2 regions of the Clostridium lamae genome follow, and region 2 is predicted to be linked to the other one. Evidence: predicted binding sites of a transcription regulator. Region 2 holds the regulator's gene; the other holds the start of a gene.
What was found. Region 2 encodes Rex, which represses fermentation and respiration genes when NADH is low (regulators of the CRP and FNR family bind a similar motif). Its sites were predicted from a motif close to ATTGTTAANNNNTTAACAAT; they were not measured.
Positions count from the first base shown of each region.

Region 1: hypB (hydrogenase nickel incorporation protein HypB) is a predicted target of Rex. The motif match lies at 3,906-3,925, and genes of this name have one in related genera.

Region 1 is NZ_JASCQJ010000029.1:7,507-13,177, reverse strand. It holds partial or broken gene QK892_RS13035 (DUF5692 family protein) at 1-92, opposite strand, end outside; gene QK892_RS13030 (hydrogenase maturation nickel metallochaperone HypA/HybF) at 124-465, opposite strand; gene QK892_RS13025 (FAD-dependent oxidoreductase) at 489-3,167, opposite strand; gene hypB (hydrogenase nickel incorporation protein HypB) at 3,192-3,863, opposite strand; gene recA (recombinase RecA) at 4,093-5,154, opposite strand; gene QK892_RS13010 (M15 family metallopeptidase) at 5,446-5,671, opposite strand, start outside.
Region 2 is NZ_JASCQJ010000001.1:156,140-161,810, reverse strand. It holds gene QK892_RS00705 (electron transfer flavoprotein subunit beta/FixA family protein) at 1-723, opposite strand, end outside; gene QK892_RS00700 (acyl-CoA dehydrogenase) at 739-1,878, opposite strand; gene QK892_RS00695 (short-chain-enoyl-CoA hydratase) at 1,969-2,751, opposite strand; gene QK892_RS00690 (redox-sensing transcriptional repressor Rex) at 2,942-3,583, opposite strand; gene QK892_RS00685 (heavy metal translocating P-type ATPase) at 3,944-5,671, opposite strand, start outside.

The DNA of each region.
Region 1 (5,671 bases), on a different contig from region 2:
TCATTTAATATAAATAGAATTAGAAATACAGCAATCCAAATACCCCATACTGAAAAGAAGGAAGCTCCTTCTTCATAGTTAAAACTAAACATAACTTTCCCCCCAGTTATAATTTTTAACTTTCTAATAACATACTATTTCCTTTATATAACATTCTTTTCCACTTAATATCTCACAGTTTTTACTTTTGCAACTTGTACATATACCTTTGCTTAAAATTACATTAAAGACTTTATTACACTCCCTACATAATGCATTAGCTGGTAGTATTTCAATTTCTAACTTTGAACCTTCTAGTATAGTTCCTTCAATTGAAGCAGGATATAAAATTTTCATGTATTTAGGAATCATTGAAGAGAGTTCTCCTATTTGCAAAACTAAAGTCTCTATTTTTTGAACATTATTGACTTTTGCAAATTTCTCTACACTCTTAACAACTTCAATTAATACTCCAATTTCATGCATATAAACGCTCCTCCATTTACATCTTAATTTGCTTTAAATATATTTAAAGCTTTTTTAATAGCTATTTTACCTTTACGTTTAAGTACCTGCTTAACAATTACTGGCTTTAAGTTTTCAAAAGCTACACCTTCACCATCATATTTTCTCACTAGCGAAATAGCATCAAACTTACACCTTGTTACACATGACCCACAACCTACACATAGAAACTCATCTACAACAGTAGCACCACAGCTAAGACAACGTTCTGTTTCCTTTTTTATTTGTTCTTCTGTAAAGGTTCCTCGTAAATCTTTAAATGTTTCTTTTGATTCTTTTATATTTCCATGACTAGCTCTTTGTCTTGGAAGATTATCATATCCCAAAAGTTCTATATTCTCTTTATCTAATGAGTGATATTCTTTTCTATCACGGCCTATAATTAAACTTTGTCCTGGATGAACATAACGATGAATTGAAATTGCTCCTTCTTTTCCTGCTGCAATAGCATCAATAGCAAATCTTGGACCTGTAAAAGCATCACCGCCAGCAAATACATCTGGTTCTCCTGTTTGATAGGTAAAAGGATCTGCCTTTATTGTGTTATTTGGGTTAATCTCTATATTACTATCTATAATTAAATTTCCCCAATCAATAGACTGACCTACTGAAAGTAATACTGTATCTGCCTTTACAAATATTACATCTTCTTCATCATAGGATGGATTGAATTTTTCATTTTTATCAAATACTGATGTACACTTTTTAAATTCTATACCAATAACCTTTTCATCTTTCGTAACAATTCGTCTTGGTCCCCATGAATTATTTATAGAAATTCCTTCTTCTAATGTTTCTTTAATTTCCCCATTAAGAGCTGGCATTTCCTCTCTTGTTTCAAGACAGAATATACTAACTTTTTCTGATCCTAATCTTTCAGCAGTTCTTGCAACATCTATAGCAACATTGCCTCCTCCTATAACAACTACATTTCCATTAAGTTTTATATCTTCACCTAAATTCACACTTCGTAAAAAGTCTACTCCTGCTATTACTCCTTTAGCATTTTCTCCTTCAATTCCTATATTTCTACCAGATTGAGCCCCAATAGCTATATAGAAAGCTTCATATCCTTGTTCTCTTAAAGCTTTTAAAGTTATATCTTTCCCTACTTCAATTCCAGTCCTAAAATTAACACCTAATTCTCTTAGAATTTCAATTTCTGCATTTACTACATCTTTTTCTAACCTAAATGATGGAATACCAAGTGTTAACATTCCACCAAGTACATTTTGTTTTTCAAAGACTGTTACCTTATATCCCTCTATAGCTAAGAAAAATGCACAAGAAAGACCTGAAGGTCCTGCTCCTATAATAGCTATTTTTTTATTATAATCATGTTTAATTTTAGGAATATATCTATTTTCTTTATTTAAATCTTGATCTGCAATAAATTTTTTAATCTCATCTATAGCTATAGGATCATCAATATCTCCTCTTGTACATTCTGATTCACATTTTCTTGGACATATACGTCCACATACTGCTGGAAATGGATTTTCATGTTTTATTAATTCAAGAGCTTCTTTATATCTTCCTTGTGAAGCTAGTTTTATATACCCTTGGATTGCAATATGTGCAGGGCATTCTGTTTTACAAGGACTAGTTCCACTTTCAACAACATTTTTTCTATTAATTCTATAGTTTGGATTCCATTTATCTGGTCCCCATTCAGTATCTCGAGGAGTTTCAATTTTTTTAATTGGTAATGGTTTTATAGAACATAGTTTTTGACCTAATTTCAAAGCATTGACTGGACAGTTTACAACACATTCTCCACATGCAACACACTTATCTTTATTTACACTTGAAACATAATTTGAACGTACCATATCAACATTCTTAAACATTTCAGCACTTCTTAATGAAAGACAAGAGCACCCACAGCAATTACATATAGCATGAGTTTTACCTGAGCCATCAAGATTTGGAATTTGATGCATTAAACCATTTTCTTCTGCTCTATTAATTATTTCAAAAGCTTCTTCACGAGTAATTTTTCTCCCTCTTCCTGTACGAATATAGTATTCTGCAGCATGTCCCATTTGAATACACATGTCCTCTGCTAAATGACCACAGCCTTCTCCCATTACTTTTCTTGCTACACGGCATGAACAATCAGAAACGGTAAAAATATCATTGTCATTTAGATATTTTGAAACTTCCTCATAAGAAGCTTTTCTAGTTTCTCCATCAATAGCTTGCTCTATAGGTATTACACGCATTAATCCTACTCCTACCGGAAATGCTCCTGTAGTTTTAGGACCTCTTACTCTGCCATATGCTTCAAAGGCTTCTGCAATCTGAGGATATTTGTTAACGTTTTCTTTGTTGTTAACCATCATTTCCATAATTCCAGGAACCCAAGTATCATACCAATAGGTATCAACTCCATTAATATTATTTACAAAGCAAACTCCAGCTACTGCTAAATCCCATAAAAGCTTTTCTGTTTCTTTTATAGATTTACCACATAGTGGTGCTAGGTCTTTTGCTGTATACTTTGTACGTATTTTCATACAAAGTCCTACTTCTGCCATTTCATCTGTAACAACAGGTTCTAAAATCATATATTCAGGATCTTCAGGCCTTATTTCATCTTTTGACCCACGCTTTTTCCTACTAATATGATTAGCAAGATCCAATACCTTTTCCTTTATCATTTTTCTCCCCCTAATTTATTTATATTAATTTTCATTCCATTTTTCAGCTTCTTTTCTAATCCAGTCTGCAAATTTATCAATTCCTTCTCCTGTTTTTGCAGAAATAGTAATAATTTCGATTTCTGGATTTAATTCTTTTACACGCTTAATACAAGCTTCTAAATCAAAATCAAAATACTCAATTACATCTATTTTATTAATTAATAAAACATCTGCAATTGAAAACATCAAAGGATATTTTAGTGGTTTATCATCTCCTTCAGGAATACTTAAAATCATAGCATTTTTTGATGAACCAGTATCAAATTCTGCTGGACATACCAAGTTTCCTACATTTTCTAAAATGGCAAAATTAATATTATCTATTCCTAAACCTTCTAACCCTTGTTTAGTCATATCAGCATCAAGATGACACATCCCCCCTGTGTGCAACTGAATAACTTTTACTCCTGTTTTAGAAATAGTATGAGCATCAACATCTGAATCGATGTCTGCCTCCATGACCCCTATTTTCATTTCGCTTTTTAATACATTAATAGTTCTTGTAAGAGTTGATGTTTTACCTGATCCTGGCGATGACATTAAATTTAATAAAAATACTTTCTTTTCTTTAAGTTCCTCTCTCAATAAATTAGCTTGATGATCATTGTCTTTAAACACACTTTCCTTAATTTCAAGAATTCTAAAATTATCCATAAATTATTCTCCTTTTTAATCTGGTCAGACTAGTTAGATTGTACTGATAAAAATTTCACATGTATTTCTATGTAGGAACAACATATTCCTTTAATACTAATATATGCCTGATATTTACTTTAATATCTTTACTTTCATTGGTTTTCAAATTTATCTTTATAAATTAAAATGCGACCCAAAATTTTGGTCGCATTTAGGATATATTATTTATTCAATATTTTTTTGCCTTTTAACTTATTGATTTATTAACACTATCGGTTCTCTTAATTTTATCTTTTTTCTCTTTTTTGTCTATTTTAATTAATGTCAAATTATATTTTTCTCTTATTGCATTTTCCACTTCATTAGCTATTTCTTTATTTTCTTTTAGATAAATCTTTGAATTTTCTCTACCTTGTCCTATTCTTATATCATTATATGCAAACCATGATCCACTCTTATCTATTATTCCTTCATTAACTGCTATATCTAATAGATTTCCTTCCCTTGATATACCTTCATTATACATAATATCAAACTCTGCTAACTTAAACGGTGGAGCAACTTTATTCTTTGTTACCTTTATTCTTGCTCTACTGCCTACTATATTTTCACCAACTTTTATATTATCAATTTTTCTAATATCTAATCTTACTGATGAATAAAATTTAAGAGCCCTTCCTCCAGTTGTTGTTTCAGGACTCCCAAACATAACTCCTATTTTTTCTCTTAACTGATTAATAAATATTACAACACACTTAGATTTATTTATTGATGCTGTAAGTTTTCTTAGAGCTTGAGACATTAGTCTTGCTTGTAGGCCAATATGAGAAGCACCCATATCCCCTTCAATTTCTGCTCTTGGAACTAAAGCTGCTACAGAGTCAACTACTAGTACATCCATAGCATTTGATCTGACAAGTGCCTCTGTTATTTCTAGTGCTTGCTCTCCATTATCTGGTTGGCTCACTATTAAATCATCAATATTCACCCCTAAATTCTTTGCATAAGAAGGATCTAATGCATGTTCAGCATCTATAAAGGCTGCTGTTCCTCCATTTTTTTGTGCTTCTGCGATTATATGCAATGCAATGGTAGTCTTACCTGAGCTTTCAGGTCCATATATTTCTATTATTCTACCTCGTGGCACACCACCAACCCCTAAAGCTATATCTAATGCTAATGATCCTGTTGATATTGTTTCTATGTCCATTATTGTATTTGATCCAAGTTTCATAATTGAACCTTTGCCATATTGTTTTTCTATTTGTTTCATAGCAGATTCAATTGCCATAAGTTTTTCCTTATTTATATCCATATATTGTTACCTCCAATTCTTCATACTCCTTAATATAAATAAATATTATATCTATTTAAATCAAAGAAAATTTAATGCACAGTTTTGTAAACGTTTTCTAGTGCGTACTTAAAAAATTCCACATTTTTTTAATATTTACTTACATTACTATTTTAACACAAAAAAATTAATGAATGTAAGCAAAAGTTTTATAAAATCATGCTTATATTCATTATTAATCAATATTATATATATTATATTTTTATTGAGTATATATTAGGTGTATTTAAACACGCATTGATTTTATCATTGCCCTAAATACTCTTCTAAAGTTAGTCCTTCTTCTTCAATTTTTAGGGAGTGTTCAGTTCCAACATATCTTATATGCCACGGCTCATAATTATAACCAGTGATACTTTCTTTATTTTTTGGATATCTAAGTATAAATCCATACTTAGACATATTTTCATGTAACCATTCGCATTCTTTAGTATTCTCAAAATTCTCATCCATATTTGTATAGTCAGCTGCT
Region 2 (5,671 bases):
AGTTTCATTTACTAACTCTCCAGCTCCCTTAGTTTCCTTAGTCATAGTTTTCTTAACCTTAGTCGGAGAACCTTTAAGTCCTAACTCTTCCTTGCTCACTTCAATATTGTCTGCTGACCATAATTGAATTTCCTTATTAGCCTTATCAAATATATATCTTACATTCATATATCTTGGTTCATTTAATTCTTTAATAGCTGTTAAAAGAACTGGAGCTTGAACTTTAATTAATTCATATCCATCTTCTAAAGCTCTATTTATTAATAACCCATCTTCTTCTACTTTTACATCTTGTACATATGTTACTTGAGGTATATTTAAATGTTCAGCAATTTCTGGTCCAACCTGAGCTGTATCTCCATCGATAGCTTGTCTGCCTGCAAATACTATATCAAATTCTAATTTTCTTAATGCACCAGCTAATGTTTTAGATGTTGCTAAAGTATCTGCACCTGCAAAAGCTCTATCTGTTATAAGAATAGCTTCATCCGCTCCCATACATAATGCTTCTCTTAGCGCATTTTGTGCTTGGGGAGGTCCCATACTAATTACTGTTACTTTTCCTCCAACATTATCCTTTAAAGTTAATGCGGCTTCTAATGCATTTTTGTCTTCTGGATTTATTATTGATGGTACTCCATCTCTTATAAGTGTTCCTGTTTTCGGATCAATTTTAACAGCTGTTGTATCTGGAACTTGTTTTAAACAAACTACTATATTCATTTATAAATCCTCCCCTTATCTTAAAACGCTTCCTGAAATAACCATCTTTTGAACTTCAGAAGTTCCTTCATAGATTTCAGTAATCTTAGCATCTCTCATCATTCTTTCTACTGGATATTCCTTAGTGTATCCATATCCACCAAAGATTTGAACAGCCTTAGTAGTAACATCCATAGCTACTTCTGCTGAATAAAGCTTAGCTCTTGCAGCTTCTACTGAATATGGCATCTTATTATCTTTTAACCATGCTGCTTTATAAACTAAATTTCTAGCAGCTTCAATTTTTGTATCCATTTCAGCAATCATCCACTGTAAACCTTGGAAAGCAGCTAATGGTCTATTAAATTGTTTTCTTTCCTTCATATAATTTACAGCTTCTTCAAGTGCTCCTTCTGCTATACCTAAAGCTTGAGCTGCTATACCTATTCTTCCTCCATCTAGAGTCTTCATAGCAATACCAAAGCCCTTACCTTCTTGTCCTACTAGATTTTCTTTAGGAACTACACAGTTACTCATTACTAATTCTGTAGTTGAAGAACCTCTAATACCAAGTTTATCTTCCTTCTTACCAATTGAGAAACCTTCAAAATCCTTTTCAACTATAAATGCTGAAATTCCTCTAGTTCCCTTACTCTTATCAGTCATTGCAAATATAATAAATGTATCAGCAACTCCACCATTAGTGATAAATATTTTTGATCCATTTAATATATAGTTATCCCCTTCAAGAGTAGCAACAGTTTGTTGTCCTGCAGCATCTGTACCTGCACCTGGCTCAGTTAAACCGAAAGCACCTATTTTTTTACCAGTTGCTAAATCTGTTAAATATTTTTCTTTTTGCTCTTTAGTACCGAATTGATCTATTAAAGAAGCACATAGTGATGTATGAGCAGAAACTATTACTCCTGTTGTTCCACATACTTTAGATAATTCTTCTACTGCAAGTATATATGAAAGAGTATCTCCACCTGCTCCACCATATTCTTTTGAAAATGGTATCCCCATCATCCCAAGCTTGGCCATCTTTTTAACGTTTTCCATAGGAAATCTTTCTGTCTCATCAATTTCAGCAGCTATTGGTTTAACTTCATTTAAAGCGAATTCTCTAACCATTTGTTTTAATAATTGTTGCTCTCTAGTTAATTGAAAATCCATTAATTATACCTCCTTGATATTGCACCCTTTTTCTTAAACTAAGTTTGTATTTAATTATTTTAAATTTTTTAATATGTTTTTTTATTCTGACTATTTATTTGAAAAATTTTTAGCTCTTTTTTCTATAAAAGCTGTCATTCCTTCTTTTTGGTCTTCAGTTGCAAAACATTTTCCAAAATCCTCTGCTTCAATTTCTATTGCCTTATCTATATCTACTTGCATTCCCCTATTTATAGCATCCTTACATAGTTTAACAGCTATAGGCGCATTAGCCATAATTGCATTAGCCATTGCTTTAGCTTCATCCATTAAACTTTCAAGAGGTACAACTTTATTAACTAAACCAATTCTTAAAGCTTCATCAGCCTTCACCATCGCACATGTGTAGATTAGTTCTTTAGCTTTTCCTTCACCAACTAATCTAGGTAATCTTTGAGTACCACCAAACCCTGGTGTTATTCCAAGTCCTGCCTCAGGTTGAGCAAATCTTGCTTTCTCAGAAGCTATTCTAATATCACATGCCATAGCTAATTCACATCCACCCCCAAGAGCAAATCCAGATATAGCTGCAATTACAGGCTTGTCTAATTTTTCTAATCTTCTGAAAACTCTATTGCCCAAAAGTCCAAAGTTTTCTCCTTCTTCTTCTGATAAATCTTTCATTTCTGATATATCAGCACCAGCAACAAATGCCTTTTCACCTGATCCAGTTAAAATTACAGAATAAATATTATTATCCTTCTCTAAATCTTCTAATACTATGTCTAAATCTTTTAATGTTTCAGAGTTTAATGCATTTAAAGCTTTCGGTCTATTTATAGTTACAATAGCTAAATGCCCTTCTTTTTCAAGAATTATATTCTTTAATTCCATGATAAAATCCTCCTTTTACCCATAATTATTATTGACCTCTTATAATATGTATTTCATATATGAAATAATTGTTATAAGATTAACAATCTCCCCAAAAAAATAATTGAAGCGAAGCTTCAATTATTATTATAATATTTACAATTTTCTTTTGCAATAGCAATTTCTAAATTAAACCAATTTGTAAATTTACTTACTTGCTTTCATCTTTATCATTCAATAAATATATTAAAGTTAATAAACTCTCTGATAAATGCACGTTTTCAACCGTTATTTCTTCTGGTACTGATAAGTCAACAGGTGCAAAATTCCATATTCCAGTCACACCATTATCTACTAAAACATCACATACCTTTTGTGCATTTATTCTAGGAACACATATAATACCTATATCTATTATGTTTTCCAATAAATATTTTTTTAACGCATCGATATCTTGAATTTCTATATCCCTAATTCTAAGCCCTATCAATTTAGGATTTGCATCAAATATACCTACGATATTTAAACCATTTTGTGCAAACCTACTATAGTTTGCAATTGCTTGACCTATATTTCCAGCTCCAATTATTATTGCTTTGTATTCTTTATTTAGTCCAAGTATGCCACTAATTTCGTTATAAAGATCCTTAACATTATATCCGTAGCCTTGTTGTCCAAAGTCACCAAAACAATTTAGATCCTGTCTAATTTGAGACGCTGTAAACCCTATTTTTTCTCCTAATTCCTTAGATGATATTCTATCTACGTCATTTCTTAATAATTCTTGTAAGTATCTATGATATTTTGGAAGTCGCTTAATTACGGCCATTGAAATATTTTTTTTCTTCTCCATACTTTCTTCTCCTTCTCTATAGTATTTTTATATTAAAACATCATTTTTCATATATATATAATATTATTTTATCACTTTTATTTAAATTTTAAAACATTTTAAGTTATCTATTTAACAAGGTATTTAAAATGAATTTTAACTCTTAATTATTTATTCATTTTTTAATTCATATAATTAAATTAATCTCTAAAAAATTAGACTTATGTATAACGTAGCAGTGCGTTATACATAAGTCTTAACTTTACAAAACTAAACTTTTTTTGTAAAAGTAATTTTGTATGCTTCCCTTATGCCTGAATGTTCTCAGCCCAAATAATTATATTTAAAATGATGAATTTTGTCAATGAGAATAATATCCATTTATTTTAAACATCTTGTTGAATTAATTACTGCGATTATAGTCACTCCTACATCAGCAAATACAGCTTCCCACATAGTTGCAATACCAAAAGCTCCTAGAATTAAAAATAAAGCCTTTATTCCTAAAGAGAATATTATATTTTGCCATAATATTTTATTAGTTTTTCTAGCTACTTTAATTGCTGAAACTAAAGCTTCTGGATCATCTTTCATTAATACTACATCTGCCGCTTCAATGGCTGCATCTGATCCTATACCACCCATTGCTACTCCTATATCTGCTCTTGCTAATACAGGTGCATCATTTATTCCATCTCCAACAAATATAACTTTGCCTTGAGATTTATTATTGTTAATTATTTCTTCTACTTTCTCAACTTTATCTCCTGGTAACAATTCAGAATATACCTTATCTACTCCAATTAATCTTGCTACTTTTTCTGCAACACTCTTATTATCACCAGTTAACATTACTATTTCTGAGACTCCACTATCCTTTAATCCTTGTATTGCCTCTTTAGAACCTTCCTTAATTTCATCAGAAATCACTATATTGCCTTTATATTCCTTATTTATAGCTATATGAACTATAGTTCCAATTGAATCATTCTTATTATAATTAATATTAAACTTCTCCATTAGTTTATAATTACCTATTAATATTTCCATTCCTTCTAAAGAAGTTTTTACTCCATGACCAGCTATTTCCTCATAATCCACTAACTCTTTTGAATTTATCTCTCTACCATATTCTTTTATTATAGATTGTGCTATTGGATGGTTAGAAAGACTCTCTGAAATAGCAGCTATTCTTAGCAATTCATTTTTTTCTATACTTACAGCATTAACTTCTGTTACTTTAAATACACCTTTCGTTAGTGTTCCAGTTTTATCAAAAACTACTGTATTTATATCTTTTAATGCTTCTAGATAATTACCACCCTTTACTAGTATTCCTTTCCTAGATGCTCCACCTATTCCTGCAAATAATCCAAGAGGGATAGATACTACCAATGCACATGGACAAGATACTACTAAAAATATTAATGCTCTAGATAACCATTCGTTAAAACTTCCATCTCTTAACACAAAAGGTGGAATTACTGCTAAAGCAATAGCAGAGAATACTACTATTGGAGTATAATATCTTGCAAATTTAGTTATTAATTTTTCTGTAGAAGCCTTCTTATTAGAAGCATTTTCAACTAACTCTAATATTCTAGATACTGTCGATTCCTTAAAGTTCTTAGTTACTTTTACCTTCAAAACTCCATTATTATTTATGAATCCTGATAAAATTTCTTCTCCAGCTGATACTTCTCTAGGTACAGATTCTCCAGTTAATGCAGAGGTGTCTACAAAACTTGTACCATCTAAAATAACACCATCTAAAGGAACTCTTTCTCCAGGTTTTATAATAATTACATCATCTATATTTACTGTTTCAGGATTTACTTTTTCTTCTTTTCCATTCATTATCACATTTGCATAATCTGCTCTAATATTCATAAGTGATGTGATTGACTTTCTTGATCTATTAACTGCATAAGATTGGAATAACTCTCCTATTTCATAGAAAAGCATAACTGCTACACCTTCTGGATAATCTCCAATAAAGAAAGCTCCTAAAGTAGCAATAGTCATTAAGAAATTCTCATCAAAAACTTCTCCTCTTAAGATATTTTTAACAGCAGTTAAAACTACCTTTCCACCAATTAATATATAAGC